3 regions of the Kitasatospora sp. NPDC101108 genome follow, and region 1 is predicted to be linked to each of the others. Evidence: riboswitches for the same ligand, from Rfam matches in the RefSeq annotation. Region 1 holds a riboswitch; each other region holds the start of a gene.
The links. Region 1 has a riboswitch for S-adenosylmethionine ahead of thrC (threonine synthase). Riboswitches for the same ligand answer to the same signal wherever they lie in the genome.

Region 1 (9,755 bases):
GTGGGGCGCGGGGTCTTGCCCGCGTTGCCCACAGTGGGGGAGGGGTGTGGGGCGTTGGGGACGTGGGAGGGGCGGGGGATGGGGGTATGGGGGTTGGTATGGGTTTTGAGGAGATGTTCGTGCCGGCCACTGATGCCGGGCGGGATGGGTTGAGGGCGATTCTGGCGGGGCCGGGGGAGGCGGTGGTCGCGCTGGACTTCGATGGGACGTTGGCGCCGATCGTGGGGGATCCGGGGGCGGCGCGGGCGCATCCCGGGGTGGTGGGGGTGTTGCGGGGGTTGTCGGCGGTGGTGGGGGCCGTGGTGGTGGTGACCGGGCGGCCGGCGGGGGTCGCGGCGGAGTTCGGGGGGTTCGCGGGGGTGCCGGGGCTGGTGGTGTTGGGGCACTACGGGGCCGAGCGGTGGGAGGGGGGTGTGGTGACGGCGCCGGAGGTGCATCCGGGGGTGGCGGGGGTGCGGGTGGCGTTGCCGGGGGTGTTGGAGCGGGTGGGGGCGCCCGAGGGGACGTGGGTGGAGGACAAGGGGCGCTCGGTGGCGGTGCACACCCGGCGGACGGCGGCGCCGGAGGAGGCGTTGGAGCTGTTGCGGGCTCCGGTGGGGGAGCTGGCCGCCGAGTACGGGTTGGTGGTGGAGCCCGGGCGGCTGGTGCTGGAGCTGCGGCCGCCGGGGGTGGACAAGGGGGCGGCGCTGACCGGGTTCCTGCGGGAGCGCGGGGCGCGGTCGGTGCTGTACGCGGGGGACGACCTGGGGGACGTGGCGGCCTTCGCGGCGGTGGAGAAGCTGCGCGGGCAGGGGCTGGCCGGGTTGCTGGTGTGTGCCGGGGCGGTGGGGGACGCGCCGGTGCGCGAGCTGGCCGACCGGGCGGATCTGGTGGTCGACGGGCCCGAGGGTGTGGTGGAGCTGCTGGGTGCCCTGGGGGAGGCGGTCAGAGGGCGTTGAGCTGGTCGAGGAACCACTGCTGCGGGGGGAGCGCGGTGGCCGCCGCGGCGAGGCGCTTGGTGCGGTCGGCGCGTTCCTCCGGGCTCATGGCGAGTCCGGTGTGCAGGGCCTCGGCGGTGGCGACGACGTCGTAGGGGTTGACGGTGAGGGCGTCCTCCCCCAGTTCGGCATGGGCGCCGGCCTCGCGGGAGAGCACCAGGGCGCAGCCGTGGTCGGAGACCACGGGGACCTCCTTGGCGACCAGGTTCATGCCGTCCCGGATCGGGTTGACGAGTGCCACGTCGGCCATGCGGTAGGCGGCCAGGGAGCGCGGGAAGTCGTCGTTGACGTGCAGCATCAGGGGCTGCCAGGTGGGGGTGGCGAACTCGGCGTTGATCTCGTCGGCGAGGCGCCGGACCGCGGCGGTGTAGTCGCGGTACTCGGCGAGGTCGGTGCGGGAGGGGTAGGCGAAGGCGATGTGGACCACCCGGTCCCGCCATTCGGGGTGGGTGCGGAGCAGGTGCCGGTAGGCCTGGAGGCCGCGGACGATGTTCTTGCTCAGCTCGGTGCGGTCGACCCGGACGATGGTGCGGCGGTCGCCGACGGCGGTGCGGAGGGCCGCGAGGCGTTCGTCGACGTCGGGGCGGCGGGCGCGTTCGCGGAGGAAGTCGGCGTCGGCGCCGAGGGCGTGGACGCCCAGCTGGGTGGTGCGGCCGATGGGGGTCCCCCCGGCCGAAGGCTGGGGGAGGGTGACGGTGAGCCGCTCGTGGTCGACGGTCGCCCCGAGGAGGTCCTCGCAGCAGGCGGCGAAGGCGCGGGCCCAGCGTTCGGTGAGGAAGCCGGCCCGGTCGGCGCCGAGGATGCCGGTGAGGACGGCCCGGGCGACGTCGTCGGGGAGCAGCCGGTAGTACTCGGGCGGGGCCCACGGGGTGTGGGAGAAGTGGCCGATCCGCAGGTCGGGGCGGGCTGCGCGGAGCAGGGACGGGGCCAGGGAGAGGTGGTAGTCCTGGACCAGGACCGCGGCGTTCGGGGCGGCTTCGGCGGCCAGGGCGTCCGCGAAGGCGGTGTTGTACGCCTCGTAGGCGGCCCATTCGGTGCGGAAGTCGGCGCCGAAGGAGGGCGCGGTGGGGGTCGCGTAGAGCAGGTGGTGGACGAACCACAGGGTGGAGTTGGCGACGCCGTTGTAGGCGTGGGCGAAGGTCTGCGGGTCGATGTCCAGCATGCGTACGGCCTGGCCCCCGACGTCGTGCCCGGCGAGGTCGAGGCGGCCGTCGGGGGCCTCTCCCGCGGCTCGGCGGTCGGCTTCACTGAGAGCCGCGCAGACCCAGACGGCGTCGGGGTCGTCGATCGCGGAGAGGCCTGAGACCAGCCCTCCGCCGCCTCGGCGCAGGGTCAGCGTGCCGTCGTCGGCGGTGCTGAAGGACACCGGTCCCCGGTTGGAGGCCACCAGGACGGGGGCGGTGCCGGTCGCACTCGAACGTTCGGTCGTGAGATCGCCCATGGTTGGGATGTTGCCGGGGGTCCGGGGTGGCAAACGTTTCAGTGCCGGGTGGCGTATTCGGGGACGGTGTGCATCGGGGGGCGCTCCAGGGCCGTCACGGGGTGGGTGTGGGCGGTGAAGGAGCGGGTCTCCGGGTCGCGGGTGAACTGGGTGAGGTGGGGGTGGACGAGGTCGGCGGAGGCCTTGAGGCGGTGGGTGCGGTCGAGGCGTTCCAGGGCGGTGCGGTAGATGGTGGCGGCCATCCGGCCGAGGGCCTGGCCGTCCTGGTGGCGGTGGTGCCGGACGCCGACGTCGACCTGGGCCAGGGCGTCCAGTCCGGCCAGTTCCAGTGCGTCGACCAGCAGGCCGAGTTCGACGCCGTAGCCGGTGGGGAAGGGCAGGCGTTCGAGCAGTGAGCGGCGGGCGGCGTACTCGCCGCCGAGGGGCTGGACGAAACCGGCGAGTTCCGGCCAGTGGAGGTTGAGCAGGGGGCGGGCGACGAGTTCGGTGACCCGGCCGCCGCCGGTGGGGACGATCGCGGCGGATTCCCCGGTGGCGGAGCCGCTCATCGTCACTTCCAGGGGGCGGTCGTACATGGCCTTGACCAGCTGGAGCCCCTCGTCGGTCAGCAGCGGGCCGATGATGCCGGAGACGAAGGCCGGGTCGAACTCGCGCAGGTCGGCGTCGATGAAGCAGACGATGTCGCCGTGGGTGACCAGGAGGGAGCGCCAGAGCACCTCGCCCTTGCCGGGGGCGGCGGGCAGCCGGGGGAGGATCGCGTCGCGGTGCTCCACCCGGGCGCCGGCCGCGGCGGCGACGGCGGCGGTGTCGTCGGTGGAACCGGAGTCGACCACGACGAGTTCGTCGACGAGCGGGATCCGCTCGATCAGCTCGCGGCGGACGGTGCGGACGATGTCGCCGACGGTGGCCTCCTCGTCGAGCGCGGGGAGGACGACGCTGACGGTGCGGCCGGTGCGCCGCTTGGCCTCCAGCAGGGTGTGCACCGGCCGGTCGGCCGCGCTCCACGAGCGGCGGCGGAGCCAGGACGCCGCCTGCGGGAGGAGTGCGGGGGACGGTTCGGCGGGCACGGTGACTCTCCTCGGCGGACTGGGTGGAACGGGCCATCTCGCTTGGCGGACGGACCCTTTCGGGGCGGATGCCTTCGGATACAGTCTTCGTACAGCGGTCGGACCTCTGCACGCCGGGGTCGCCGCTGAACCATAACTTCACATGCTCATCCAGAGGGACTGAGGGAACGGCCCGTTGACGTCCCGGCAACCTTCTCGCTCGGCTGTCGTCGACAGGCCCCGGCGGGACAGGTGCCAATTCCGGCCCGTGGCGCGACCGTGCCACGGGGAAGATGAGGAGAGAGGCCTCCGCCATCATGGCTATCGACACCGCCGCACCTGTTTCCGTCGACCTCGGCCCCGCCGCCGCGCTGTCCTGTCGGGAGTGCGGCACCCGCTTCCCGCTCGGCCCCAGCTTCGCCTGCCTGGAGTGCTTCGGGCCGCTGGAGATCGCGTACGAGTTCGGCAGCGAGGGCGCCGAGGAGCTGCGCAAGCGGATCGAGTCCGGCCCCGCGTCCATCTGGCGCTACGCGCCGCTGCTGCCGGTTCCGGCCGACGTGGCGTCGAAGCCCAATCTGAACCCCGGCTGGACCCCGCTGGTGAAGGCGGACAACCTGGGGCGGGAGCTCGGGTTCACCGCGCAGCTGCACGTGAAGGACGACTCCGGCAACCCGACCCACTCGTTCAAGGACCGGGTGGTGGCCTGCGCGATCGAGGCGGCCCGGGCGTTCGGGTACACCACGCTGTCCTGCTCCTCGACCGGCAACCTGGCCGGTGCGGTGGGTGCGGCGGCGGCCCGGGCCGGGTTCCGCTCGTGCGTTTTCATCCCGCACGACCTGGAGCAGGGCAAGGTCGTGATGGCGGGGGTGTACGGCGGCGAGCTGGTCGGCATCGAGGGCAACTACGACGACGTGAACCGCTTCTGCTCGGAGCTGATCGGGGACCCGGCCGGCGAGGGCTGGGGCTTCGTCAACGTCAACCTGCGGCCGTACTACGGCGAGGGCTCCAAGACGCTGGCGTACGAGATCTGCGAGCAGCTGGGCTGGCGGCTGCCGGAGCAGATCGTCATCCCGATCGCCTCGGGCTCGCAGCTGACGAAGATCGACAAGGGGCTGCAGGAGCTGATCAGGCTGGGCCTGGTGGAGGACCGGCCGTACCGGATCTTCGGCGCCCAGGCGGAGGGCTGCTCGCCGGTGTCGGCCGCGTTCAAGGCCGGCCGGGACGTGATCAAGCCGGTGAAGCCGGACACCATCGCCAAGTCGCTGGCGATCGGCAACCCGGCGGACGGCCCGTACGTGCTGGACATCGCCCGGCGGACCGGCGGGGCGGTCGAGGACGTCACGGACGCGGAGGTCGTGGCGGCGATCCGGCTGCTGGCCCGGACCGAGGGCATCTTCGCCGAGACCGCGGGCGGGGTGACCGTCGGCGTGCTGAAGAAGCTGGTCGAGACCGGCCGGCTGGACCCGGCCAAGGAGACCGTCGCGATCAACACCGGCGACGGCCTGAAGACGCTGGACGCCGTCTCCGAGGCCGGGATGACCACCGTCATCCGCCCGACGCTGGACTCCTTCCGCGCCGCCGGCCTCGCGTCCGCCTGAACCACCCCACCCCCGCTAGGAGAGCCATGAGCGCCAACGTCCGCATCCCCACCATCCTGCGCACCTACACCGGCGGCGCCGCCGAGGTGACCGCCGAGGGTGCCACCCTGGCCGAGGTCATCGCCGACCTGGAGCAGAACCACGCGGGAATCTCCGCCCGCATCCTGGACGACACCGGCAAGCTGCGCCGCTTCGTGAACGTGTACGTGAACGACGACGACGTGCGGTTCGCCGAGGGCCTGGCGACCGAGATCAAGGACGGCGCGAGCGTCTCGATCATTCCGGCGGTGGCCGGCGGCTGCTGAGCCGTTCCCGCCCCTTCCGGCCCGCTCCGCGGCCGCCCGCGCGTACGGAATTCCCCTCTCCGTACGCGCGGGCGGCCGCTTGCATTTCGGCGGGAATATTCCGGGTCCAGTCGGAGTAGAGTGTGGCTCGACTGGGAACAGGGCGTCCCTTCCCGGTTCGCGGGGCACTTCGCCCGAGGGCGTCCGGACGCTGGGACCGGCCCGTCAAACATGTCAGGCAGATGTCAGAATTCCTGCAGGCATTTGGGTAATTCGTCCGCTATGTCCGGCGCGGAATGCCGAGTTCCTCCCGATTTGTTCGGTGTTGTCTCTTGACGGGGCTGCGGAATTCCCGGCGGTTGACCCTGTTGCAGAGGGCGTCGATCCGGATACATTCAGCGGCGGTCGACGTAATCACCCGCTCACGGAAGCCGTCCGGTGTTCCCGTGCGGAGGATTGCGGCGTGCACGGCTGCGCCCAGGGGGGGTTCCCCGGGCCGGCCTCCAAACCAGACCCGGGCCCGCGACCTGCGGGACCGTGAAGGGCCAGCACAGCACTAGGGGAGTTCGGAATGGCTCAGGGCACCGTCAAGTGGTTCAACGCGGAGAAGGGCTACGGCTTCATCGCGGTCGACGGTGGTGCGGACGTCTTCGTCCACTACAGCGCGATCCAGATGGACGGCTACCGCACCCTCGAGGAGGGCCAGCGGGTCGAGTTCGAGATCTCCCAGGGACAGAAGGGCCCGCAGGCGGACATGGTCCGCGCGGCGGTCTGACCCCTTCCGAATCAGGAGCTCGGCGCGGCCCTCGGCTGGTGACCACTCGCTTCTCGACGGGCCCGTACGACACGCGTCGTACGGGCCCGTTCGCGTTCCCGCGGGAGTTCGCGCCGGAGTCGGTGCGGGTCCGGAGGACGGCTCGCGGGTTGGCGATTGGGCTTGCACTCGACCACCCGGAGTGCTAATCATTGGCGTTAGCACTCACAGTGTGAGAGTGACAGCGGACCGGGTCGGTGAGGCCCCCGGGAGCGGCAGGGAATGGACCTCCGCGCACCAGGGCCGTCCGTCGCGGGCACCCCTTGGTCCGAGCAGTCGACCGTGTCCCGGAGGACCACTTCTGATGGCCAAGATCATCGCCTTTGATGAGGAAGCTCGCCGCGGCCTTGAGCGTGGCATGAACCAGCTCGCCGACGCAGTGAAGGTCACGCTCGGCCCCAAGGGTCGCAACGTCGTGCTGGAGAAGAAGTGGGGCGCCCCCACGATCACCAACGACGGTGTCTCCATCGCCAAGGAGATCGAGCTCGAGGACCCGTACGAGAAGATCGGCGCGGAGCTCGTCAAGGAGGTCGCCAAGAAGACGGACGACGTCGCGGGTGACGGCACCACCACCGCCACCGTGCTCGCCCAGGCCCTGGTTCGCGAGGGTCTGCGCAACGTCGCCGCCGGCGCCAACCCGATGGCCCTGAAGCGCGGCATCGAGAAGGCCGTCGCCGCCGTCTCCGACCAGCTGCTGGCCCAGGCCAAGGACGTGGAGACCAAGGAGCAGATCGCCTCCACCGCCTCCATCTCCGCCGCCGACACCCAGATCGGCGAGCTGATCGCCGAGGCCATGGACAAGGTCGGCAAGGAAGGCGTCATCACCGTCGAGGAGAGCAACACCTTCGGCCTGGAGCTTGAGCTCACCGAGGGCATGCGCTTCGACAAGGGCTACATCTCCGCCTACTTCGCCACCGACCTGGAGCGCATGGAGGCGACCTTCGAGGACCCGTACATCCTCATCGCCAACTCCAAGATCGGCTCGGTCAAGGACCTGCTCCCGCTGCTGGAGAAGGTCATGCAGAGCGGCAAGCCGCTCGTCATCATCGCCGAGGACGTCGAGGGCGAGGCCCTGTCGACCCTGGTCGTCAACAAGATCCGCGGCACCTTCAAGTCCGTCGCCGTCAAGGCCCCGGGCTTCGGCGACCGCCGCAAGGCCATGCTCGGCGACATCGCCATCCTCACCGGTGGCACGGTCATCTCCGAGGAGGTCGGCCTCAAGCTGGAGAACGCCGGCATCGACCTGCTGGGCACCGCCCGCAAGGTGGTCATCACCAAGGACGAGACCACCATCGTCGACGGTGGCGGCGACAGCGAGCAGGTCGCGGGCCGCGTGAACCAGATCCGCGCCGAGATCGAGAACAGCGACTCGGACTACGACCGCGAGAAGCTCCAGGAGCGCCTCGCCAAGCTGGCCGGCGGCGTGGCCGTCATCAAGGCCGGCGCGGCCACCGAGGTGGAGCTCAAGGAGCGCAAGCACCGCATCGAGGACGCCGTCCGCAACGCCAAGGCCGCCGTCGAGGAGGGCATCGTCGCCGGTGGTGGCGTCGCCCTGCTGCAGGCCGGTGTCGCCTTCGACAAGCTGGAGCTGGACGGCGACGAGGCCACCGGTGCCAACATCGTCAAGGTCGCGCTGGAGGCCCCGATCAAGCAGATCGCGACCAACGCCGGCCTGGAGGGTGGCGTCGTGGTGGAGAAGGTTCGCAACCTCCCCGCCGGTCACGGCCTGAACGCCGCCACCAACGAGTACGTCGACCTGGTCGCCGAGGGCATCATCGACCCGGCCAAGGTCACCCGCTCCGCGCTGCAGAACGCCGCCTCCATCGCGGCGCTGTTCCTCACCACCGAGGCCGTCATCGCCGACAAGCCGGAGAAGGCCGCCGCGGCCGCCGGCGGCGGCATGCCGGGCGGTGACATGGACTTCTGATCCTGATCGTTCCGATCGGGTCGGTTGACTCCTCGTCCGCGTGGGCGGCTCCCTTCGGGGGGCCGCCCACGCGGCGTTTCCGGGCCGCGGGGGTTTCACGAGAGGATGGGCGGATGGCTTCCGACGACATCGAGACCGCCCTGCACAACGCGCGGGCACTGATCCTGGCCGACCTCACCGCGCGGGACGTGGCGGACGCCGCCGTCGTCTCGCTGGTCGAGCAGGCCGTCACCCACCGCCGCTGGTGGCTGGAGCAGTGGCCGGACGGCACCGAGTACGTGCTCGGGCTGGTCGCCCAGGACGTCCAGGACGCGCTGCTGGAGGCGTACGGCCGCTGGCCGCTGTGCACCGCCTGCGCGGCCGACGGGGACCCGCACGCGCTGGGCGTGGAGCCCGAGTTGGGGCCGGAGCCGCACTGGGTGTGCGGCAAGCAGGGCGTGGTGGTGGCGCCGGTGGGGGAGCTCCGCTAGCCAGGGCCTGTCCGGCGGGTCCTGCCGGACCTAGAGGGTTCCGAGTTCGGCCGTCAGGTTGGTGCGGGCGGCCGCAGTGAAGCGCTCGCGGGCGGCGGGGGTGCGGTAGAGCGCGGGCAGGGCCAGGAGCCGGCGCAGGACGGCGCCCCGGCCCGCACGGAAGTCCGGCTCCGGGACGAAGGCGTACTCCTCGCGGACGGCGGCCGCGTAGGCCGCGTACGCCTCGGGGGTGCCGCCGAGGACGGCGAGGTCCGCGTCGCAGAGCACCTCGCCGTCGCGGTCGCCGGGGGCCGGGTCGTGGGTGACGGTGAGCAGTACGAGCCGCTCGACCTCGGCGACGCGTTCGGCGGGCAGTCCGGCGGCGGTCAGCGCGCGGACGGCCAGGGCGGCGCTGCGCTCCTCGTTCTCGGTGCGGTCGGGGCGGTAGACGGCGTCGTGGAACCAGGCGGCGAGCCGGACGGCGTCCGGGTCCACGGCCTGGTCGGCGAGGTCGTCGATGTGCCGGAGTACCGCTCGCAGGTGCTCGGCGGTGTGGTAGCGCCGCTGGGGCTCGGACCAGCGGCGCAGCAGCTCCTGTCCGTACGGTTCGGGGTCGTCGGTGGCGCCGCAGCGGTTGAGCAGGGCGGTCCAGGCGGTGAGCAGGTCCTCGGTCGGCATGGGCACATTCTGTCGGGTCGTTCCGGTGGACGGGATGTGCCGGTCGGCGATATATGTAGTCACATGACAGAACGCTCCATGCAGGAGCCCACGCTGCTTCTGCTCACCGCGCTGGCCGATGCCCCGAGACACGGCTACGCGCTCATCCAGGAGATCGCCGCGATCTCCGACGGCCGGGTCAAGATGCGCACCGGCACGCTCTACGGGGCGCTCGACCGGCTGCTGGGCCAGGGCCTGATCGAGGTCGCCGCCGAGGAGGTGGTGGACGGCCGCGCCCGGCGCACCTACGCGCTGACCGACGCCGGTCGGGGCGCCCTGGCCACCGAGGCCGAGCGGCTGCGGGCCGTGGCCGCGGAGGCCGAGCGGCGGCTGTCCGTCGCCGTTGCCAACCCGAGGGTCAGGGGGGCCTTCGCATGAGTGATGCGACCGTTTTCGCCGTACGGACGGCGCTGGCGCTGTACCCGGGGCGCTACCGCCGCGAACGTGGGGACGAGCTGGCCTTGGTCTTCGCTGACACGACCGCCGGGGCCGGGCCGATGGC
Region 2 (9,755 bases), on a different contig from region 1:
GCCTGAAACCGAACCACCGAGTGGCCGTCGCTACACCGCTCCAACGGACGTTTTCCCCGTCCGAATTCCCCTGATGCCACCGTACCGCTTGTAAAGGTTGGGCCGCCCATGGTGTGACACTCCCCGCAGTAGGGGCCGTAGACGTCGTCGGAGACGGAGACCGGCGGCGTCAGGTTGATGCGCAGTCACGGACCGCACCCTGCAAACCGATCGTGGCAGAGCGACCGTTCGCCGGCCGTGCTCCCGCCCGTTCTGCCTCGCGTCAGCGGTGTTCGGGATTCTCGAAGTCGAAGCGGCAGCCGGCGTCCCACTCGGAGCGCTGGTTGCCGTGAGCCGGGATCCCGCCAGCATCCTTGAGCATGTGGGCAAGGTGGAGTTGGTTCCAGGTCATGAAGGTGGTGTTGCGATTAGTGAAGTCGTTCTCCGGGCCGCCGGAACCGGAGTCGAGGTAGGACGGGCCAGGGCCGGCCTCACCGACCCAGCCGGCGTCGGCCTGAGGTGGGATGACGTAGCCGAGATGCTGGAGGCTGTAGAGCACGTTCATCGCGCAGTGCTTCGCACCGTCCTCGTTGCCGGTGATCAGGCAGCCACCGACCCGGCCGTAATAGGCGTACTGGCCATGGTCGTTGAGGATCGACGAGCAGGCATACAACCGCTCGATGACCTTCTTCATGATTGAGGAGTTATCTCCTAGCCATACAGGTCCCGCTAGCGTGAGGATGTCTGCGGCCATCACCTTCGAGTAGATGACCGGCCACTCGTCGGTCTCCCAACCGTGCTCGGTCATGTCTGGCCAAACGCCAGTCGCGATGTCGATGTCCACCGCTCGCAGCACTTCGACCTCGACGCCCTGGCGCTCCATGATCCCGGTGCTGATGTCGATCAGCCCCTGGGTGTGGCTGCGCTCCGGAGACCGCTTGAGCGTGCAGTTGATCACCAGGGCGCGGAGATCACGGTAGGACGTGCCGGTGTCGGTCACCAATGTGTTTCCTTGCGGACGAGTGGGCGGTCGGGCGGCGATACACGCCCGGCTTCCGATATCGGCACGGCCTTGGGTCGGTCCGGCCGAAGATCCCGTCTACTGTCTCGCCTCGTTGGGCGGAACGACCGAACGCCGCGCCAACGACGGCGAAGTCTGCCACAGCTCACCCTGACCGAGTACCCGCTGCCGGAACTCCCGACGCTCGCCGACCTGGTCGGCGGGTACGCCTCCGAGGGCGTGCGCGTCGACGTGGCACCGGACGTCCGGGGCCCGGTCCCGCGCCCGCGGGTCGGCGTCACCGTCGGCGGCGAGCCCGCCACCGCGGCGGTGCTGCTCGGGCCGACGGGCTTCGCGGTGGACGGCGTCACCGTCCCGTTCGCCGGCGCGCTCCCCGAGGTGCCGCCATGCCTGTACGGGGGCTACCGGTTGCGGCTGCCGTCCCGGCCGGGCGGCGCGGAGCTCCGGATCACGGAGGGCGGCGTCACGATCGACGGACTGGCCGTCCACAAGGCCGAGTTGAGCGGTCGGCGCCTCAGCTGGCAGGACGGGCCGGAGCCGGTACCGGCCGCCGACCTCGCCCTGCTGCTCGACCCGATCACCCTGCACCCGATGCTCCACGGCACCGGGCGGACGGCGGACGACGAACCGTTCCCGCTGGTCGGCATGGTGCCGGTCGACGCCGGGCAAGCTCAACTCCTCGCCGCTCGACCGCAGTTCGGCATCCCGGCCGGCCCGTGGGCGCACCTGACGGCGCTGGCCGCCGAGGCGAGCCGGGACGGCGGGCTGTTCTGGTGGCACGGCTGGGAGCAGTCGGCCACCGCCCTGCGGACCGTCGAACGTGCACTGCGGGAGGGCGGACGGTAACCCTCCCTGGCCGACGGTTTCCTCGTACCGGGGGCCTTGTCGTACAGAGGCATTGTCCTACGGGGGCCTTGTCGTACGGGAGGGTTGTCGCGCCGGAGGCCCGTCGGCCACGCGGGTGGTGTCGGAACGGTAAGAAGCGTGTCCCGACCGTTGGTGCGACTCCCGTGCCTGGATAGACTCGCGCGGCCGACCGAACATCAACTCCCGTTCGGTACCGGAATAGCGCAGCACCACCCAGGACACCAGGCAGTTTGCCGCCGACGACCATGGGGGCCTCCATGCAGTTCCGCACCAGAACGTCGCTCGCCACCGTGACCGCAGCACTCGTCCTCGCCGCCACCGCGGGCGGCGCACCGGCCGGTGCGAGCACCACCGATGGCAGCACGGACGGCGCGAGTGCGGCCCGCCCACCGCTCGCCCTGATCTCGCCCGGCGATCCGTACGCCACCTGCGACCTCTCCGCGGACGGCCCGGGCACCAACCACCCGTCCGCCGAGGACGAACCGTACGCCGCCTCCAACCCGCTCGACCCGGCCAACACGATCACCATCTACCAGCAGGACCGTTGGTCCAACGGCGGTGCCCGGGGCCTGAGTTCGAGCTACACCACGGACGGCGTGCACTTCACCCAGACCGCTCTGCCGTTCACCCACTGCGCCCCGGGCGGGCTGGCCTACCAGCGGGCCTCCGACGGCTGGGTGAGCTTCGGCCCGGACGGCACCGCCTACGCCAGCGCCTTGGTCTTCGACGCCACCACGCCGCGCAACTCGGTGGCGGCCGCCACCTCGACCGACGGCGGTCGCAGCTGGCAGCACGTCACCGAGCTGATCGGCGACAACGACCCGGCGATCACCGACGACAAGAACGCCGTCACCGCCGACCCGGTGCACCCGGGCGTCGCCTACCAGGTCTGGGACCGGATCGACCAGGTCAGCAGCCCTGTGCCCTACTTCGACGGGCCGGGCTACATCTCCATCACCCGTGACCACGGCCGTACCTGGAGCCCGGCGAAGCCGTTCGTCGTCACCAGCACGACGCCCAACACCCAGACCATCGGCAACCAGATCGTGGTCGACCCGCGGACCGACACGCTGTACGACTTCTTCGACTCGATCACCTTCACCGACGGGACGGCCACCACCGTCAGCGACGTGCACTTCGGCATGGTCACCTCGACGGATCAGGGACGGACCTGGAGCCAGCCGGTCCGGGTCGCCGCCGACACCTCCGTGCCCGAGGTCGACCCGAACGCGCCCGCCGACGCCACCAAGTCCCTCCGGGCCGGCGCCGGACTGCCGAGCGTGGCCATCGACCCGCAGACCGGCGAGCTCTATCTCGCCTACGAGGGCTCGGAGTTCACCGGTGGCCAGTACGACGCGATCCAGCTGGTGCACTCCACGGACGGCGGCCGGACCTGGAGCGGCCCGACCCGGATCAACCAGGCCCCGGGCGCCCCGGCGTTCACCCCGTCCATCACCGTGACCGCCAACGGCACCGTCGCCGTCAGCTACTACGACCTGCGCTACCTCACCCCGGGCAACACCACCACGCTGCCCACGGCCGCCTGGCTGCTCAGCTTCCCGCGCGGCGGCGAGGACAGCCCGGTCGAGCGGCAGATCTCGCCGGTGTTCGACTGGCTCCAGGCGCCCTTCGCCGGGGGCCACTTCCTCGGCGACTACCAGTCGCTGATCAACGACGGCCGCCAGATCCGCCCGGTGATGGTGACCGCCAACGACGCCCAGCCGCTGAACTCCACCGACGTGTACAGCGGCCGCTTCCAGCCCGGCACCCTGCGCAGCCCGGCCGGCGGCGCGCCGAGCGCACAGGCCGCGCGCGCCGCGGCGCCCGTCGCCGGCCCGCGCGCCGTCCAGCACCTGCGGCGCTGACACGGTCGGTCCGGGCGGACGGACGGCGTCCCGCGGCTCCTGCCTTCTTGGGCGGAGCCGCGGGGCGCCGTTCGGGTTGGGGTCGGGTCCGGGTCCGGGAGGCTCAGGCCCGCGCCATGCCCGAAGCCGAACTGCCCGTCGGCGCCGTGCCCGTCGGCGCCGTGCCCGCAGGCGTCGTCCCCGCGGCTGCGACCTGCCAGGCCGCCCGGCCGAGCACCAGACACAGCGGGGTGTAGAGCAGCAGGTTGAGCCAGTAGAAGGTGTCGCCCGGGTCCGCCCAGGCGCCGGTCACCCAGACCAGTCCGACCGCGCCGCGGGCGAGCAGTCCGCAGGCCACCGCCCGGCTCCCCCAGCGCGGCAGCAGGGCGGGCAGCCGGCGACCCAGGGCCGGCAGCCGGCCACCCCGGACCAGCACCAGCGTCGCGCCCGAGAAGAGCATCCCCGCGAGCGGCACCAGCCCCTGCGGGGTGAACGGCACCTGGGTGTTGAGCACCAGCTGCGAGAGCCGGGTGGTGCCGTCCACCGGCCAGGTCCGGCCGGTGGCCCAGTAGAGGTGGACCAGGCCGTCCACCGCCAGGACCGCGCCGACCGCGGTGGCCCTGTTGCTGATCTTCGTCGACTTCATGCCGTCACCTCACGGGGTCTCAGGACGCTCGAACACCCGAAGGAGCGCCCCGCCGGGCGATCCGTTCCTGTGACGAGGAACACTGCCTCCGGGCGAAATCCGCAGGGAACGTTTCGCCGCTTCGGGTCCTCCCTCTACGGACCCCGGACCCCGGACCCCGGACCCCGGACCCGGTCGCCGGTCGACGACCCACGACCCACGACCGTCAGCAGTGGAAAGAGCGGAGACAGCACCATGCAGGAGCCACCGCCCGGCCTCGCCGAGCTGGTGAGAACCGCCCAGGGCGGCGACCAACTCGCGGTCGGCCGACTGCTGGACCTGATCACCCCGTACGTCCGGCGGCTCTGCGGCCCGATCGCGCTGGACGACGGCGCCGACGCGACCCAGGAGGCGCTGATCGTGGTCTTCCGCAAACTGCGCCAACTCCAGGACCCCGAAGCCCTGTACGGCTGGGTCCGGGCCATCGCGGTCCGGGAGGCGGTCCGGTGCGCCAACCGGGCGGCACGCTCGCGGCCGGCCGAACTCGGCGAGGTCCCCGCGCCCGGTGATCCCCAGCTCGCCGCGGACATCCGCGACGTGCTTGCCCGGCTCTCCCCCGAGCACCGCGCCGTACTGCTGATGCGCGACCTGGAGGGGCTGGACGAACGACAGACCGCGGCGCTGCTCGCGGTCGCGCCCGGGACGGTCAAGTCCCGGCTCTCCCGGGCCCGACTCAGCTTCCGAAAGGCGTGGCAGCAGTGACCGACACCCCGATGCCGCAGTGGCCCGTCGCCGACTTCGACCCGGTCCGGCGGCTGCACGTGATCGCCGCGACCGCGCCCGGCGCGGCTCGGATCGGCGAGACCGTCCTCGACGCGCCGTTCGAGCGGGTCTGGGCGCTCGCCCAGGACCTGGAGCGGACCATGCCGCTCTGGATCCCCGACGTCCGCACGGTGCGACTCGTCCGCCCCGCACCATCCGGTTCGCTGCCGACGACTTCGCTCCAGGCCCGGATCCATGGCCACACCCGGCTCCGGGCGACGTTCGGGATCGACCTCGCACCCGGCTGGTGCCTGATGCAGAGCCGCCTGGTGCTCGGCGGGATGGCGGCCCGCCCGGAGACCGACCGCACCACCCGCTTCGCCTTCCTCGGCGGCCTGCGGTTCCCCGGCGCGCGCCTCCTCGCCCCCGCGCTGCGCCCCTTCACCGGGGACCCACTGGCGCGGTTCGCCGCCCTGCTGGACGAGGAGGAGTAGGAGACGCCGGGGGGAGGGCTGGTCAGGTTCGGTGCAGGGCCTCGGTGAGCCGGGCCGCCGCCTCGACCACGGCCTGGGACAGCCGGGCGCCGGGGTGGCGGGTGAGCCGTTCGATCGGACCGGAGACGGACACCGCCGCCACCACCCGGTTGGACGGGCCGCGCACGGGTGCGGACACCGAGGCCACCCCGGGCTCACGTTCGCCGATGGACTGGGCCCAGCCGCGACGCCGCACACCGCTGAGCGCGGTGGCGGTGAACCGGGCGCCCTGGAGGCCGCGGTGAAGACGCTCGGGCTCCTCCCAGGCGAGGAGGACCTGGGCCGCCGACCCGACCTTCATCGGCAGGGCGAGGCCCACCGGCACGGTGTCGCGCAGCCCGAAGAGGCGCTCCGCCGCCGCCACGCAGATCCGCACGTCGCCCTGCCGGCGGTAGAGCTGGGCGGTCTCGCCGGTGAGGTCGCGCAGCTGGGTGAGGACCGAGCCGGCCGCTGCCAGCAGGTGGTCCTCACCGGCGGCCGCCGAGAGCTCGGCGAGTCTCGGGCCGAGGACGAACCGGCCCTGCACGTCCCTGCCGAGCAGGCGGTGGTGTTCCAGTGCGACGGCGATCCGGTGGGCGGTCGGCCGCGCCAGGCCGGTGGCGTCGACCAGTCCGGCCAGGGTGGCCGGACCGGCCTCCAGGGTGCCGAGGATCGAGGTGATCTTGTCGAGCACTCCGACGCCGCTCGTGATCTCCATGTTCTCCATGGACGGGTACTCCAGTCTCGAATCCCGTGGGCCGCGGGTGGGTCCGGCTCACGGACGCTCCGGTGGGAAGGGGAGCGGGGTGGTCAGCGAGGACGGGCCTGCGAATGCGGCCGATTGCCTGCGCCGGGCACGAGACGGGTACGCGGAAGGGCCGGGGCGGGAAGCGCCCGGGCGAAGGACAGCACAGAGAGCACCGTGTCTCCTCATCTTTCCCGCGCCACGTTGGCGACAGGCCGGAGTTGGCACTGATCCCGGACGGCACGGCGCGTACTTCGGACGCCGGGTCGAACGGGGAGTTGCCGGGGCTTCGTAGGGCCGGTCCCTCCACCCCTCTGGATGATTCGCGACGAACCATACAAGACTTCCCGGGCGCCCCGCCAAACTTTTCCCCCAACCCGCACACGCCGGACTCCACGCGGAGGTCAGGGCCGAGGAGTGCTCTCCATCCCACTGCCCGTGGCCAAGGACACCGTCCCGTCGGAGCCGCTGTCCGTCTCCGGATCCTCCAGCGCCCCGCCGGACTCTCCCCTCAACCGCGCCCGGCACCCGGCGCGATGAGAGGCGGTCACTCCCGGACGCGGCGGACGACCAGCATGTCCTGGGTGTGGCCGATGGCGTAGCCGCCGTCGGGACGGGCGAAGTGCTGCTGGACGTAGGCGGCGACGGCGGCCCTGGTCGGGCGGGCGTCGAGGGTGGCGAGATCGGCGACGTTGACCATGAATTCGGCGACGTCGACGGCATCGGCGAGGTGGGGCGTGCGGTAGTGGAGGGTGAGGGTCTCCAGGGCGTAGTCGTGGGAAGGATGCTCGGCGCGCAGGCGGTCCAGGAGGGGGCGCAGGTCGTAGCGGACGCCGGTGAAGTGGGCGGCCATCCGCATGCAGGGGCTGTCGGGGTTCTGCAGGACGATCAGCAGGGCACCGCCAGGTGCCGTCCAGCCGAGGGCACGGGTGGCGGTGGGGAACCAGTCCGGTTCCGGGACGTAGTAGAGCACGTGGGAGAGGTGGACCAGGTCGCCCGGCTCGGGCGGGGCCGCGCGCTCCAGCGGTTCGGGAAGGACCAGGGCGTCCGGGCAGGCGGCGGCGAGCCTCTCGCGCATGGCGGCGCTCGGCTCGACGGCGATCGTGCGGTCGAAGTACCGGGCGAGGTGGGCGGTGGTGCGGCCGTCCCCGGCGCCGAGGTCCAGCAGGACCCGGCGGTGCGGGAGGGACGTGGCGATCTCGCTCAGCCGGGCGTGGGTGCGGGGCTTCTCGTCGGTGCCCGCGAGGAAGAGGTCGAAGGCCCGGCGGTAGTCGGTGCCCGCGGTCTCCAGTACGCGGACCGGATCGGTGTCGGCGGTCGTCGGCTGCTCCATCGGGCGGCTCTCTCCTGTGGTCTGCGGTCGGCGCTCGGCCCGGGTCGGCGCCCATTGCAGCCCGGGACGGCGCCCGCGGAGCGCAGGGACGTTCCTGCCCGCGTGTTGCTGGCACGGCGGGGCGACCTGCCCGATCACTGGACCGCCCTTCGTCAATACGCCGACAGGCAGCTTCACCTGGTGGGGTGGTTAGCTTTCACTTTTCGATAGGTAGTCGAACCAAGCCGGGACCTCTCGCCTGGTACGAATACGGACGACAGGAGATCCGGTACGGGCGGGGGAGTTGACACGGATGCGGGCGAAGGCGGAGACCAGGACGGTTGCCGTGGCCGGGGTGGAGTTCGGCTGGGGCAGCTCGGGGAAGTTGAGCGCGGTGCTGTCCGCCCTCCGGGGTACCGGCGGCGACCGGCTGAGATTCATCGGGCTGGCCTCCGGACTGGGGAGATCGGTGCTCGCCGAGCAGCCGGTGGAGCGCTGGTTCGACCTCCCGGACACCCGGTCGGAGGCGGAGCTGAGACGGATCGTCCAGGCGCAGCGGGTGGAGGCGGCGCTGGTGGTGCTGGACGGCGGGCTGGCGAAGGCGCTGCAGGCCTGCGGGGTGCCGGTGGTGTTCGTCGACAGCCTGCCGTTCCTGTGGACGGACGGGGACCGCCCCGACCTCCCGCTGGACGCCGAGGTGTACTGCGCCCAGCGGTGCGTGGAGCTTCCGCGCGAGGGCGCCCGGGTGCTGGCCGACGTACACCATCTGCGCTGGGTGGACGCCGTGATCGCGGACGGCGGAGTCTCCCGGAGCACCGCGCCGACGCGGCACCCCCGTCGAGCCCTGCTCAACCTCGGCGGGCTGCGCGCGCCCCGACTCACCGACTGGGCCGGCTATCCGCGGCTCGTCCTGCCCCCGGCCCTGGAGGCGCTCACCGCGAGCGGGATCACCGAGGTGCACATCGCGGGAAACCTGCCCGCCTGGCTGGCGGCACAGTTGGTGGACTCCTGCGCGCATCCGGCCACCACCACGGTCGGCGCCCTCCCCCACGAGGACTTCCTGCGCCGCCTCGCCGAGTGCGACGTACTGCTCACCTCCCCCGGCCTGACCACCCTCCTGGAGGCGGGGCAGCTCGGGACCCCCACGCTCTGCCTGCCGCCGCAGAACCTCAGCCAGATCTTCAACGGCCGTTTCCACAGCCGGGCACTCGGCACCGACGTGCGCCTCCGCTGGCCGACGGAGGTCTTCGACGAGGACGAGGTGCTGGCGCTGCGCACCCACGGCGTGGGCAAGGCCCTCGACCTGATCTACGGCGGCATCGCCCGAGCCGCCGACCTCGGCCGCCACCGAACCGCGAAGGCCGTACGGCAGGGGCTGATCGACAAGCTCAAACGCCTGGCCGACGGGTCCGGGGCCGGCGCGTCCGACCCCGGCACGTCCGACCCCGGCAACTCCGTCCCCGACTGGACGGCGATGACGAGGTCGGTCGGCACCGCCGGCGCCGCGCAGGTCGCCGACGCTCTGCGCGGTCTCATGCTCTGAGCACAGGAGCCGCTTTCCGACGAAAGGTCGGCACCACGGTCCGGCGGATCACTCCGACGGAGGAGCCGGTGCGTGTCCCCAGGGGGGTCGAGGCCGTTCTCACGATCGGTGTCGGCGACTCGGTCGCCGCCCGCCGAACCGTCCACCGCCGCCTCGCCCGGCACCACCCCTGCTTTCCCCACCGTTCCTCCCTTCCAACGACAGGAGACCACGGCGTGCGACGCCTCCACCCCCTGTTCGCCGTCCTCGCCGTGCTGCTGACGGCGGCCACCGCCCCGCCCGGCCACGCCGCTACCACCGCCATTGCTGCCCCCGCTGCCACCGCCACCGACCCGACGCGCACCCCCGGTACCCCCGCCTACACCGTCGATCTGAGCAGCGACGCCACCGGCGCCCACTGGCGCGGCCACGAGCGGATCACCTTCAGCAACGCCTCGCCCGCCCCCCTCGACGAGGTCTACCTGCGCCTCTGGGACAACTTCCGCGGCGGCTGCGCGCGCCCGTCCGTCCGGGTGACCGGTCTGAACACCACCCAGGCCGCCCAG
Region 3 (9,755 bases), on a different contig from region 1:
GGCACCGGCCCGCTCGGCCTCCTCGCCGGCCTCGGTGACCAGTCGGCTCCAACCCGCCGAGCGCACCAGGTAGGCGGCGGCCGCGACGTCCATCGGATCGGCGGCGCCGGGGACGGTACCCGACTCCAGCGCCTTGACCAGGTCCGGCTGGCCCAGCCGCAGCCGCTCCGCTATCCGTACCCGGAAGGCCGGCTCGGACTCCAGCGCCGCCGCCAGCGCGGTGGCCGCGTACTTGGCCCGCCGGGCCGGGGTGAACTTGACGTACTGACGCAGGCTCTGCGGCAGCTCCGCGGGTGGCAGCCCGCTCAGCGCGTCGGAGGCCAGCCCGACCACGCGCCGGCGCACCCCCTCCGGCAGCGGCCGGTCCAGCTTCTCGACCACGCGCTCCGCGGCGGGCTCCGGCGCGGCGGGCTCCGACGGGACCGCCCCGGCGGCCGGCTCCGGTGCCTGCGCAGCGGGCTGGAGCCCCTGCGCTTCGCCGGGCTCCCTCGCTGCGTCCACCACGTCCTCGGCTCCGATCCTGGTCCAGCGGGTGCGGCCCGCGGCCGCCCCTGTCGTCACGCTCCGTGCGTCTTGTCTGTATTGTCCCGTGCGGTGGACGGCCGCGTCGCGCACCGCCCACCGCACCGGCGGGGTCAGCCCTGCTCGGCGGGGGCCTCCGCGCCCTCGGCACCCGGGCGGGCCACCAGCTCGACCTGGTCCACCGCGTTGCACCAGCGGCAGCGCACCGACTCGATCGTCTCGCTGTGCACCTCGGTCTCCTCGACCTTGGAGTCCCCGGCCAGGTCGAAGTGCAGGAACTCGGTCACCCGCGCGGTGCGGGTCACGTCGAAGCGGGTGAGGTTGCCGCACAGCGTGCAGCGCCAGCGCGTCTCGGCGGTCAGTGCGGGGACGGTCATCGGGGATCCTCTCGGCTGGTCCCTGGGTGGGCTAGGCGCTCCCCCCGGAGCCCCGGCGTCGGCGGCGGGAGACGGGATTGCCCGCCCCAAGCCTATTGCCTGGGGCAACCACCCCGACCACCGGTTGCCGGAACACGGCGGCTGGTCCACTTGCCGTAAACCGCCGTGTCACCTGCCGCGCGCGGAGGGATGCTTGGCCGCATGGCGCTCGCGGCCCCCCGGTACACGGAAGCGCGGGGAGACCGCCCGGCGGTGCCCGCAGCGGCGGTCACGTACGCCCTGATCGCGGTCAACACCCTGGTCTTCCTGCTCGGCCCGGCCGCCGGCCTCAACCCGCTGTACGGCACCGGCCAGGCCCGGATCTGCGCCGAGCAGCGGTACGAGCAGCGCTGGGGCGCCGTCCCCGCCGAGCTGCTGACCGGCCACCCGCTCACCGCCGAGCAGCTGGCCGCGGGCCCGGACCCGGTCCCTGGCTGCCCCGCCTCCCCCACCCCGGGCAAGCACCCGGCGGTCTCCGCCCTCACCGGGCTGTTCCTGCACGCCGGCTGGCTCCACCTGCTGGGCAACCTGCTCTTCCTCCACGTCTTCGGCCCCACCGTCGAACGGCGGGTCGGCCGGGCCAGGTATCTCCTCTTCTACCTGGCCGCCGGCAGCCTCGCCTCGTACGGCTTCGCGCTCGCCGAGGCGCACTCTCCCGACTCCACCCGGGTCCTGATCGGCGCCTCGGGCGCGATCTCCGCCGTGCTCGGGGCGTACCTGCGCTTCCACCCGAGGGCCCGGGTGACCACCCTGGTGCCGCTGCTCCTCTTCCTCCCGCTGCGCTTCCCGGCCTGGCTGGTGCTCGGCCTCTGGTTCGCCCTGCAGTGGTGGTCGGTGCACTCGGCCGGTCCCGGGGTGGCCTACCTGGTGCACGTGGTCGGCTTCTCGGCCGGCTTCCTCTACGCCTGCACCGTCGTCGGCCACCCCCCGAGACGCCCCGGCTGAGGCCCGATACGCTGGCCGCACCTCACGAAGGAGCCCTGAACAGTGATCACCGCCATCGTCCTGATCAAGACCAGCGTCGACCGCATCCCGGAGATCGCCGAGGCCATCGCCGCCATCGAGGGCGTCAGCGAGGTCTACTCGGTGACCGGCGGCTACGACCTGGTGGCGATGGTCCGGGTGCGCCGCCACGACGACCTGGCCGAGGTCATCCCGGGCCGGCTGAACAAGGTCCCGGGCGTGGCCCACACCGAGACCCAGATCGCCTTCCGCACCTACTCCCAGCACGACCTGGAAGCGGCCTTCGCCCTCGGCCTGGACGAGTAGTCCCGCCCTAGCGGCGGCTGTCGGCGACGCAACGGCCGCCCTCGTTGCGGTAGTTCCACGCCGCGCCGTCGGTGACCAGCTCGCGGACGGCGGTCAGGAAGCGCTCGACGTGCTCGTCCGGCGTGCCGGCCCCGAAGCTCACCCGGATCGCGTTGAGGCTGCGCTCCCCCGGGAGCGAGGGCTCCGGGGCCCCGCACTCGGACGGCGCCACGTCCTCGTCCCCCAGCAGTGTCCGCACCAGCGGGTGGGCGCAGAACAGCCCGTCGCGCACCCCGATGCCGTACTCGGCGGACAGCGCGGCCGAGAAGTGCGAGCTGTTCCAGCCCCGGACGACGAAGGACAGCACGCCCACCCGGGCGCTGCTCCGACTGTCGCCGGCCTCGCCGAACAGGTTCAGCACCTTGACCTCGGGGATCTCCGCCAGCCCCGCCGTCAGCCGCTCGACCAGCTGCCGCTCCCGGGCCTCCAGCGCGTCGAAGCCGGCCTCGGTCAGCGCCCGGCAGGCCGAGGCGATCGCGTAGGCGCCGATGACGTTCGGCGAGCCGGCCTCGTGCCGGGCCGGGCCGGTGTGCCACTGCACCGCCACCGAGCCGTCCGACTCGCGGGCCACCGTCCGGGTCGCCCCGCCGCCGGCCAGGTACGGTTCGGCCGCGTCCAGCCAGTCCGCCCGCCCGGCCAGCACCCCGGCGCCGAACGGCGCGTACAGCTTGTGGCCGGAGAAGGCGATCCAGTCGACGCCCAGCTCGCGCACCGAGACGCGGTGGTGCGGGGCCAGCTGGGCGGCGTCCAGCACCACCCGGGCGCCGTACCGGTGCGCGGTCCCGGTCAGCTCGGCGACCGGCCACAGCTCGCCGGTCACGTTGGAGGCGCCCGTCACGCAGAGCAGCTTCGGCCCCTCGGGCGCCGCGGCGAGCGCCGCCTCCAGCGCGGCCACCGCCTCGGCCCGCGAGCGCGGCGCCCGCAGGTAGCGGACCTCCAGCCCGGCGTGCGCCCAGGGCAGCAGCGAGGCGTGGTGCTCGGTCTCGAAGGCGAACACCCGGGTGCCGGCCGGCACGGCCGAGGCCAGCAGGTTGAGCGAGTCGGTGGTGGCGCGGGTGAAGACCACCTGGTCGCCCTCGCGCAGGTCGAGGAAGTCGGCGACGGTCCGGCGGCTCTGCTCGAACAGGTCGGTGGACAGCTGCGACAGGTACCCGGCGCCGCGGTGCACGCTGCCGTAGTACGGCGCGTAGGCGGCGACGTCGTCCCAGACCCGCTGGAGCGCCGGCGCGCTGGCCGCGTAGTCGAGCGCCGCGTAGCCGACCTTCTCACCGCTGGCGAGCGGCACCTGGACGTCGTGGCCGAGGACGGCGAGCGGGGCGGAGGTCTCGGTGGCGAGGGACATGAGGATGCACTCCTTCGGGGGGTAAGGGACCCCGGGAGTGCTCGTCGTCCGGCGTCCGCGCTTGTCGCGCGGACGGCTTGCCCGGCGACCCGGTCCTCACCCAGGGCACCCCGCCACGGACGGAGGGTTGCCGGACAGCCAGCTGGGGCTTGGCGCTGTCACTCATGACCTGGCGAAGACTCTAGGTCGGGTGCGTCGGACGGTCAAACAGGCATCCACCATCCGGACGGCGTTCCCGCCCCCGCGGCGGGCGGCAGCCCGAGGGCCCGTGCCGACGGAACGGCACGGGCCCTCAACTACCGTCTCAGATCCGGCTGGTGGCCTCCGACCAGCGCCGCAGCAGCTCCTGCGCCGCGCCCGAGTCGATCGCCTCGGCCGCCCGGACCATCCCCGCCGCGAGCTGCTCCGTCAGCGGCGCGTCGCCGAGGTCCATCGCGACCAGCGCCGCCGCCGTGTTCAGCAGGACGGCGTCCCGCACCGGCCCGCGCTCCCCGGCCAGCAGCCGGCGCGCGACCTCGGCGTTGTACGCGGCGTCGGCCCCGCGCAGCGCCTCGATGCCGACCAGCTCGATGCCGACGTCCCGCGGGTCGAAGCCGGTCTCGGTGACCGCCCCGTCGCGCACCACCCACACCCGCGAGGTGGTGGTGACGGTCAGCTCGTCCAGCCCGTCGTCACCGCGGAACACCAGCGCCGTCGCCCCGCGCCGGGCCAGCACGCCCGCGATCAGCCCGGCGAGCCGGGTGTCGAAGCAGCCGATGGCGTGCGAGGTGACCTTCGCCGGGTTGGTCAGCGGACCGAGGATGTTGAAGGCGGTCGGCACCCCGAGGTCGCGCCGCGCGGTGGCCGCGTGCCGCATCGAGGGGTGGAACTTGGCGGCGAAGCAGAAGGTGAGCCCGACCTCCTCGGCCACCTCGGCCACCCGCCGGGCCGACAGGTCGAGCGCCACCCCGAGCTTCTCCAGCACGTCCGAGGAGCCGCTGGAGGAGGAGGCGGCCCGGTTGCCGTGCTTGACCACCTTGGCGCCGGCGGCCGCCGCGACGATCGCCGACATGGTGGAGATGTTGACGGTCTTCGCCCGGTCGCCGCCGGTGCCGACGATGTCGACCGCCGGGCCGGGGATGTCCAGCGGCTCGGCGTGCGCGTACATCGCGTCGACCAGACCGGCGATCTCGTCGACCGTCTCGCCCTTGGCCCGCAGCGCCACCATGAACCCGGCCACCTGGACGGGGGACGCCTCGCCGCTCATGATCCGGTCCATCGCCCACGCGGTGGACGAGCGGTCGAGGTCCTCCCCCTTCAACAGTGCCGCCAGGAGGTCCGGCCAGGTGCGGACCACCTGCGCGGGGTCGGTACCACCGTTCGCAGGGTTCACGTTCACCATGGCTGACTCCAGCTGTTGTGGGTTCCCCGCACCGGGGGACGTCCGTACGGATGGAGCCAGCCTATCGAGCGGTGGGGCGCCCGGCCCCGGTCATCTCCGGTACTGGGACGACACCGCTCAGCGTGCGACCGGGGCCCGCTTCGCCAGCCGCGCCCGCAGCAGGGTGGCCACCGCCCCGGCCAGTGCCACCGGGTCGACCGGGTGGGAGATCGCGGCGTCGGCCCGGCTCCAGGCGGCGAGCCAGGAGTCCTGCGGCCGGCCGATCAGCACCAGCACCGGCGGGCAGCCGTAGATCTCGTCCTTGAGCTGGCGCCCGAGGCCGAGCCCGCCGGCCGGGACCGCCTCGCCGTCCAGCACGCAGAGGTCGATCCCGCCCTTCTCCAGTGCCTTGATCACCGCGGGGGTGGTCGCGCACTCCAGGTAGGACAGCTCCGGAAGATCCTCGGCGGGCCGACGGCCGAGTGCCGTCAGCACCTGCTCGCGGGTGTTGCGGTCGTCGCTGTAGACGAGGACGGTGAGCGTCTCGTCGGTCGTGTACGCCATGGACCCTGCTCCCTCAAGTGTGATCCGGACCACGTTCACCTGACCCGGATGCTACTCCCGTTTCCCCCGTCGCCGGTCCCCCTCGCGCACGTTCCTCCCCGAGCCGCCCCGCCCGCGGCTCACCCACCCGGAGGACGGCCCGTCACCCGGGCCCCGCCGGTCCACCCGGACGGCGGACACGGCATCCTCTCCCCTACACCCCGGCGGTGCGCCGTCCGTGCAACGACGCACCGGGCAAGGGGGTCGCGCACCCGTCCGAGGAACCGTCAGAAAAGGGACACGCCGCTGCTCAGCCCCCGTACGGACACCCCGTCGCCCCCCAAGCGGGCATACCGCACGCACCGGACACTCCGAGGGACACCCCCCGACGTGAAGACGGAATAAGGGACCGACATAATGTCCGTCGTGGCGACAGCAACAGCAACAGAAACCGGGCACGCGCACGGATCGGTCAATCGACCGAACATGGTCAGCGTCGGAACGATCGTCTGGCTCAGTTCCGAGCTGATGTTCTTCGCGGCGCTCTTCGCGATGTACTTCACGCTCCGCTCCGTCAAGGGAGCCGAGTTCTGGGCCGAGAAGGCGCACGCCCTCAACGTGACGTTCTCCTCGATCAACACCACGATCCTGGTGCTCTCCTCGCTCACCTGCCAGCTCGGCGTGTTCGCCGCCGAGCGCGGTGACGTGAAGAAGCTCCGCGCGTGGTTCGCCCTCACGTTCTTCATGGGCGCGATCTTCATCGGCGGCCAGGTCTACGAGTACACCGAGCTGGTCAAGAACGACGGCCTCTCGCTGTCCTCGGACCCGTACGGCACGGTGTTCTACCTGACCACCGGCTTCCACGGTCTGCACGTGACGGGCGGTCTGATCGCCTTCCTGCTGGTCCTGGGGCGGACGTACGCAGCCAAGCGCTTCACGCACGAGCAGGCCACCGCCGCGATCGTCGTGTCCTACTACTGGCACTTCGTCGACGTCGTGTGGATCGGCCTGTTCGCGACCATCTACCTGATCAAGTAACCAGCTGATCAGGTCGCTGGCCACCGGCTGCGGCCCCCGCCCTCACCGGCGACGGGCCGCTTCTGCCGGTGCCGACGCTCCCACCGACCGACCGCGCGCGCAGCCTTGGACAGGCAGCCTCGTGCCGGCCAGACCGGCCGCCGGGTGCACCCACCAGTCGACCAGATCCTGACACCGGGGTTATTCCGTGAAAAAGCTCTCCGCACGACGGCGCCACCCATTGGCGGCGCTGGTCGTCCTACTTCTCGCCCTGGCGGCAACCGGGGGGCTGTACGCCGCGTTCGCGCCCGCCGACAAGGCGCAGGCCGACGTCGCCGCGCAGTCGCTCGCGATCGATGAGGGCAAGAGGCTCTTCGCCGTCGGCTGCTCCTCCTGCCACGGCATCAACGGCCAGGGCGGCAGCGAGGGTCCGAGCCTGGTCGGCGTCGGCACCGCCGCCGTCGACTTCCAGGTCGGCACCGGCCGCATGCCGGCCCAGCAGCCCGGCGCCCAGGTGCCGCGCAAGCCGAAGATCTACACCCAGGGCGAGATCGACCAGCTCGCCGCGTACATCGGTTCGCTCGGCCCCGGCCCGATCGCGCCGAAGCCGGAGCAGTACAACTCGACCGACCCCCAGGACATCTCCAAGGGTGGCGAGCTGTTCCGCACCAACTGCGCCCAGTGCCACAACTTCGCGGGCCAGGGCGGTGCCCTGACCAAGGGCAAGTACGCCCCGTCGCTGGAGGGCGTGGACGCCAAGCACATCTACGAGGCCATGCAGACCGGCCCGCAGAACATGCCGTCGTTCCCGGACAGCACCATGCCCGAGGAGCAGAAGAAGCAGATCGTGGCCTTCGTCCGCCACACCACCAACGATGAGCCCAACCCCGGCGGTCTCACCCTGGGCAGCCTCGGTCCGGTGACCGAGGGTCTGTTCGGCTGGATCTTCGGCCTCGGCACGCTCATCGCGGTCGCGATCTGGGTCGCCGCCCACACCACCAAGGCCAAGAAGTCATGAGCCACGACATGTCAGAAGAGAAGCTCCCGGAGCCGCACGGCTCCGCCGGCGAGGTGGCCGACCACGGCAACCCGTTCGCCGACCCGGGCCTGCCGGCCCACGAGCCCCGCCGCACCGACATCGACGAGCGGGCCGCCAAGCGGGCCGAGCGCCAGGTCTCGCTGATGTTCGTGGTCTCGATGCTCGCCACCATCGGCTTCATCGCCTCGTACGTGGCCATCGACCCGGACAAGATCGTCTACATCTTCCCGCTGGGTCACGTCAGCGCGCTGAACTTCGCGCTCGGCCTGACCCTGGGCGTCGCGCTGTTCATGATCGGCGCGGGCGCGGTCCACTGGGCCCGCACCCTGATGTCGGACGTCGAGATGCCGTCCGAGCGTCACCCGATCGAGGCCTCCGACGAGGTCCGCAACGACGTCATCGAGCAGTTCAGGACCGGTGCCGCCGAGTCCGGCTTCGGTCGCCGCAAGATGATCCGCAACACCCTCATCGGGTCGATGGCGCTGGTCCCGCTCTCCGGCGTGGTCCTGCTCCGCGACCTGGGCCCGCTGCCGGAGAAGAAGCTCCAGGAGACGGGCTGGCGCGAGGCCACCCCGGCCAAGCCGCTGGCGCTCGTCAACATGAGCACCATGCAGCCGATGAAGCCCGAGGACCTCGTGGTCGGCTCGCTGACCTTCGCCATGCCGGAGGGTCTCACCACCCACGACGAGGACTTCCAGCAGCGCATCGCCAAGGACGCCCTGATGCTGGTGCGCATCGCGCCGGAGGACATCAAGGACGACAAGTCCCGCGACCTGGGCTTCGAGGGCATCCTCGCCTACTCGAAGATCTGCACCCACGTCGGCTGCCCGATCAGCCTGTACGAGCAGCAGACCCACCACGCGCTCTGCCCCTGCCACCAGTCGACCTTCGACCTGGCGGACGGCGCGCGCGTCATCTTCGGCCCGGCCGGCCACCCGCTGCCGCAGCTGAAGATCACCACTGACGACAAGGGCAACCTGGTCGCCACCGGCGACTTCGAGAAGCCTGTCGGCCCGAGCTTCTGGGAGCGTGCTCGATGAGTAGCGCGAGCAGCACCACGACCGGTGCCGCCAAGCCCTCCAGCACGCGTGCCAACCCCGCCAACAAGTGGGAGGCCGCGGCTGACTGGACGGACGGCCGGCTGGGGATCTACTCCCTCGCCAAGGCCAACCTGCGCAAGATCTTCCCGGACCACTGGTCCTTCATGCTGGGCGAGATCTGCCTCTACACCTTCGTCATCATCATCCTGACCGGTGTCTACCTGACGCTGTTCTTCAAGCCGTCGATGGCCGAGGTCGTCTACAACGGCTCGTACGTGCCGCTCAAGGGCATCGGGATGTCCGAGGCGTACGCCTCGACGGTCGACATCAGCTTCGAGATCCGCGGCGGTCTGCTGATCCGCCAGATCCACCACTGGGCCGCCCTGGTCTTCGTGGCCGCGATGCTCGTGCACATGATGCGCGTGTTCTTCACCGGCGCCTTCCGCAAGCCGCGTGAGATCAACTGGGTCTTCGGCTTCCTGCTGCTGGTCCTGGGCATGTTCGACGGCTTCTTCGGCTACTCGCTGCCGGACGACCTGCTGTCGGGCACCGGTATCCGCTTCATGGAAGGCGCGATCCTCGCGGTCCCGCTGGTCGGCACCTACATCCAGATGTTCCTGTTCGGGGGCGAGTTCCCCGGCCACGACATCGTGCCGCGGTTCTTCACCATCCACGTCCTGCTGATCCCGGGCATCATGCTCGGTCTGCTGGTCGCGCACCTGATCCTGGTCTTCTACCACAAGCACACCCAGTGGGCGGGCCCGGGCAAGACCGAGAAGAACGTCGTCGGCATGCCGCTGATGCCGGTCTACATGGCCAAGGCCGGTGGCTTCTTCTTCCTGGTCTTCGGCATCATCGCCGCCATCTCGGCGATCGCCACGATCAACCCGATCTGGGCGTACGGCCCGTACCGTCCGGACCAGGTGTCGACCGACGCCCAGCCCGACTGGTACATGGGCTTCTCCGAGGGCCTGATCCGCGTCATGCCGGGCTGGGAGATCAGCCTGTGGGGCCACACCCTGAACCTGGGTGTGTTCATCCCGCTGATGATCTTCCCGCTGGTCCTGGTCGCGATCGCGGTCTACCCGTTCATCGAGGGCTGGATCACCGGCGACAAGCGCGAGCACCACATCCTGGACCGCCCGCGCAACGCCCCGGTCCGCACCGC

Region 2: another riboswitch for S-adenosylmethionine. It lies ahead of ACZ6Z8_RS02420 (IclR family transcriptional regulator); the one in region 1 lies ahead of thrC (threonine synthase).
Region 3: another riboswitch for S-adenosylmethionine. It lies ahead of ACZ6Z8_RS06240 (aminotransferase class V-fold PLP-dependent enzyme); the one in region 1 lies ahead of thrC (threonine synthase).

What each region holds. Positions count from the first base shown of each region.
Region 1 covers NZ_JBVJLM010000003.1:654,831-664,585, reverse strand. The annotation lists gene otsB (trehalose-phosphatase) at 114-938, shown strand; gene ACZ6Z8_RS11305 (alpha,alpha-trehalose-phosphate synthase (UDP-forming)) at 925-2,418, opposite strand; gene ACZ6Z8_RS11300 (glucosyl-3-phosphoglycerate synthase) at 2,457-3,485, opposite strand; SAM riboswitch class I at 3,629-3,764, shown strand; gene thrC (threonine synthase) at 3,782-5,062, shown strand; gene ACZ6Z8_RS11290 (ubiquitin-like small modifier protein 1) at 5,089-5,367, shown strand; gene ACZ6Z8_RS11285 (cold-shock protein) at 5,918-6,121, shown strand; gene groL (chaperonin GroEL) at 6,465-8,087, shown strand; gene ACZ6Z8_RS11275 (hypothetical protein) at 8,201-8,557, shown strand; gene ACZ6Z8_RS11270 (HD domain-containing protein) at 8,588-9,214, opposite strand; gene ACZ6Z8_RS11265 (PadR family transcriptional regulator) at 9,278-9,631, shown strand; gene ACZ6Z8_RS11260 (hypothetical protein) at 9,628-9,755, shown strand, end outside.
Region 2 covers NZ_JBVJLM010000001.1:534,830-544,584, forward strand. The annotation lists gene ACZ6Z8_RS02390 (flavodoxin family protein) at 263-979, opposite strand; gene ACZ6Z8_RS02395 (hypothetical protein) at 1,220-1,846, shown strand; gene ACZ6Z8_RS02400 (sialidase family protein) at 2,125-3,732, shown strand; gene ACZ6Z8_RS02405 (DUF3995 domain-containing protein) at 3,836-4,357, opposite strand; gene ACZ6Z8_RS02410 (RNA polymerase sigma factor) at 4,592-5,098, shown strand; gene ACZ6Z8_RS02415 (SRPBCC family protein) at 5,095-5,592, shown strand; gene ACZ6Z8_RS02420 (IclR family transcriptional regulator) at 5,615-6,328, opposite strand; SAM riboswitch class I at 6,538-6,680, opposite strand; gene ACZ6Z8_RS02425 (class I SAM-dependent methyltransferase) at 6,903-7,688, opposite strand; gene ACZ6Z8_RS02430 (hydroxymethylcytosylglucuronate/cytosylglucuronate synthase) at 7,981-9,210, shown strand; gene ACZ6Z8_RS02435 (M1 family metallopeptidase) at 9,426-9,755, shown strand, end outside.
Region 3 covers NZ_JBVJLM010000002.1:322,310-332,064, forward strand. The annotation lists gene ACZ6Z8_RS06220 (NYN domain-containing protein) at 1-504, opposite strand, end outside; gene ACZ6Z8_RS06225 (hypothetical protein) at 636-899, opposite strand; gene ACZ6Z8_RS06230 (rhomboid family intramembrane serine protease) at 1,152-1,883, shown strand; gene ACZ6Z8_RS06235 (Lrp/AsnC ligand binding domain-containing protein) at 1,926-2,207, shown strand; gene ACZ6Z8_RS06240 (aminotransferase class V-fold PLP-dependent enzyme) at 2,215-3,588, opposite strand; SAM riboswitch class IV at 3,641-3,758, opposite strand; gene trpD (anthranilate phosphoribosyltransferase) at 3,893-4,969, opposite strand; gene ACZ6Z8_RS06250 (response regulator) at 5,087-5,512, opposite strand; gene ctaE (aa3-type cytochrome oxidase subunit III) at 5,909-6,529, shown strand; gene qcrC (cytochrome bc1 complex diheme cytochrome c subunit) at 6,717-7,526, shown strand; gene qcrA (cytochrome bc1 complex Rieske iron-sulfur subunit) at 7,535-8,587, shown strand; gene qcrB (cytochrome bc1 complex cytochrome b subunit) at 8,584-9,755, shown strand, end outside.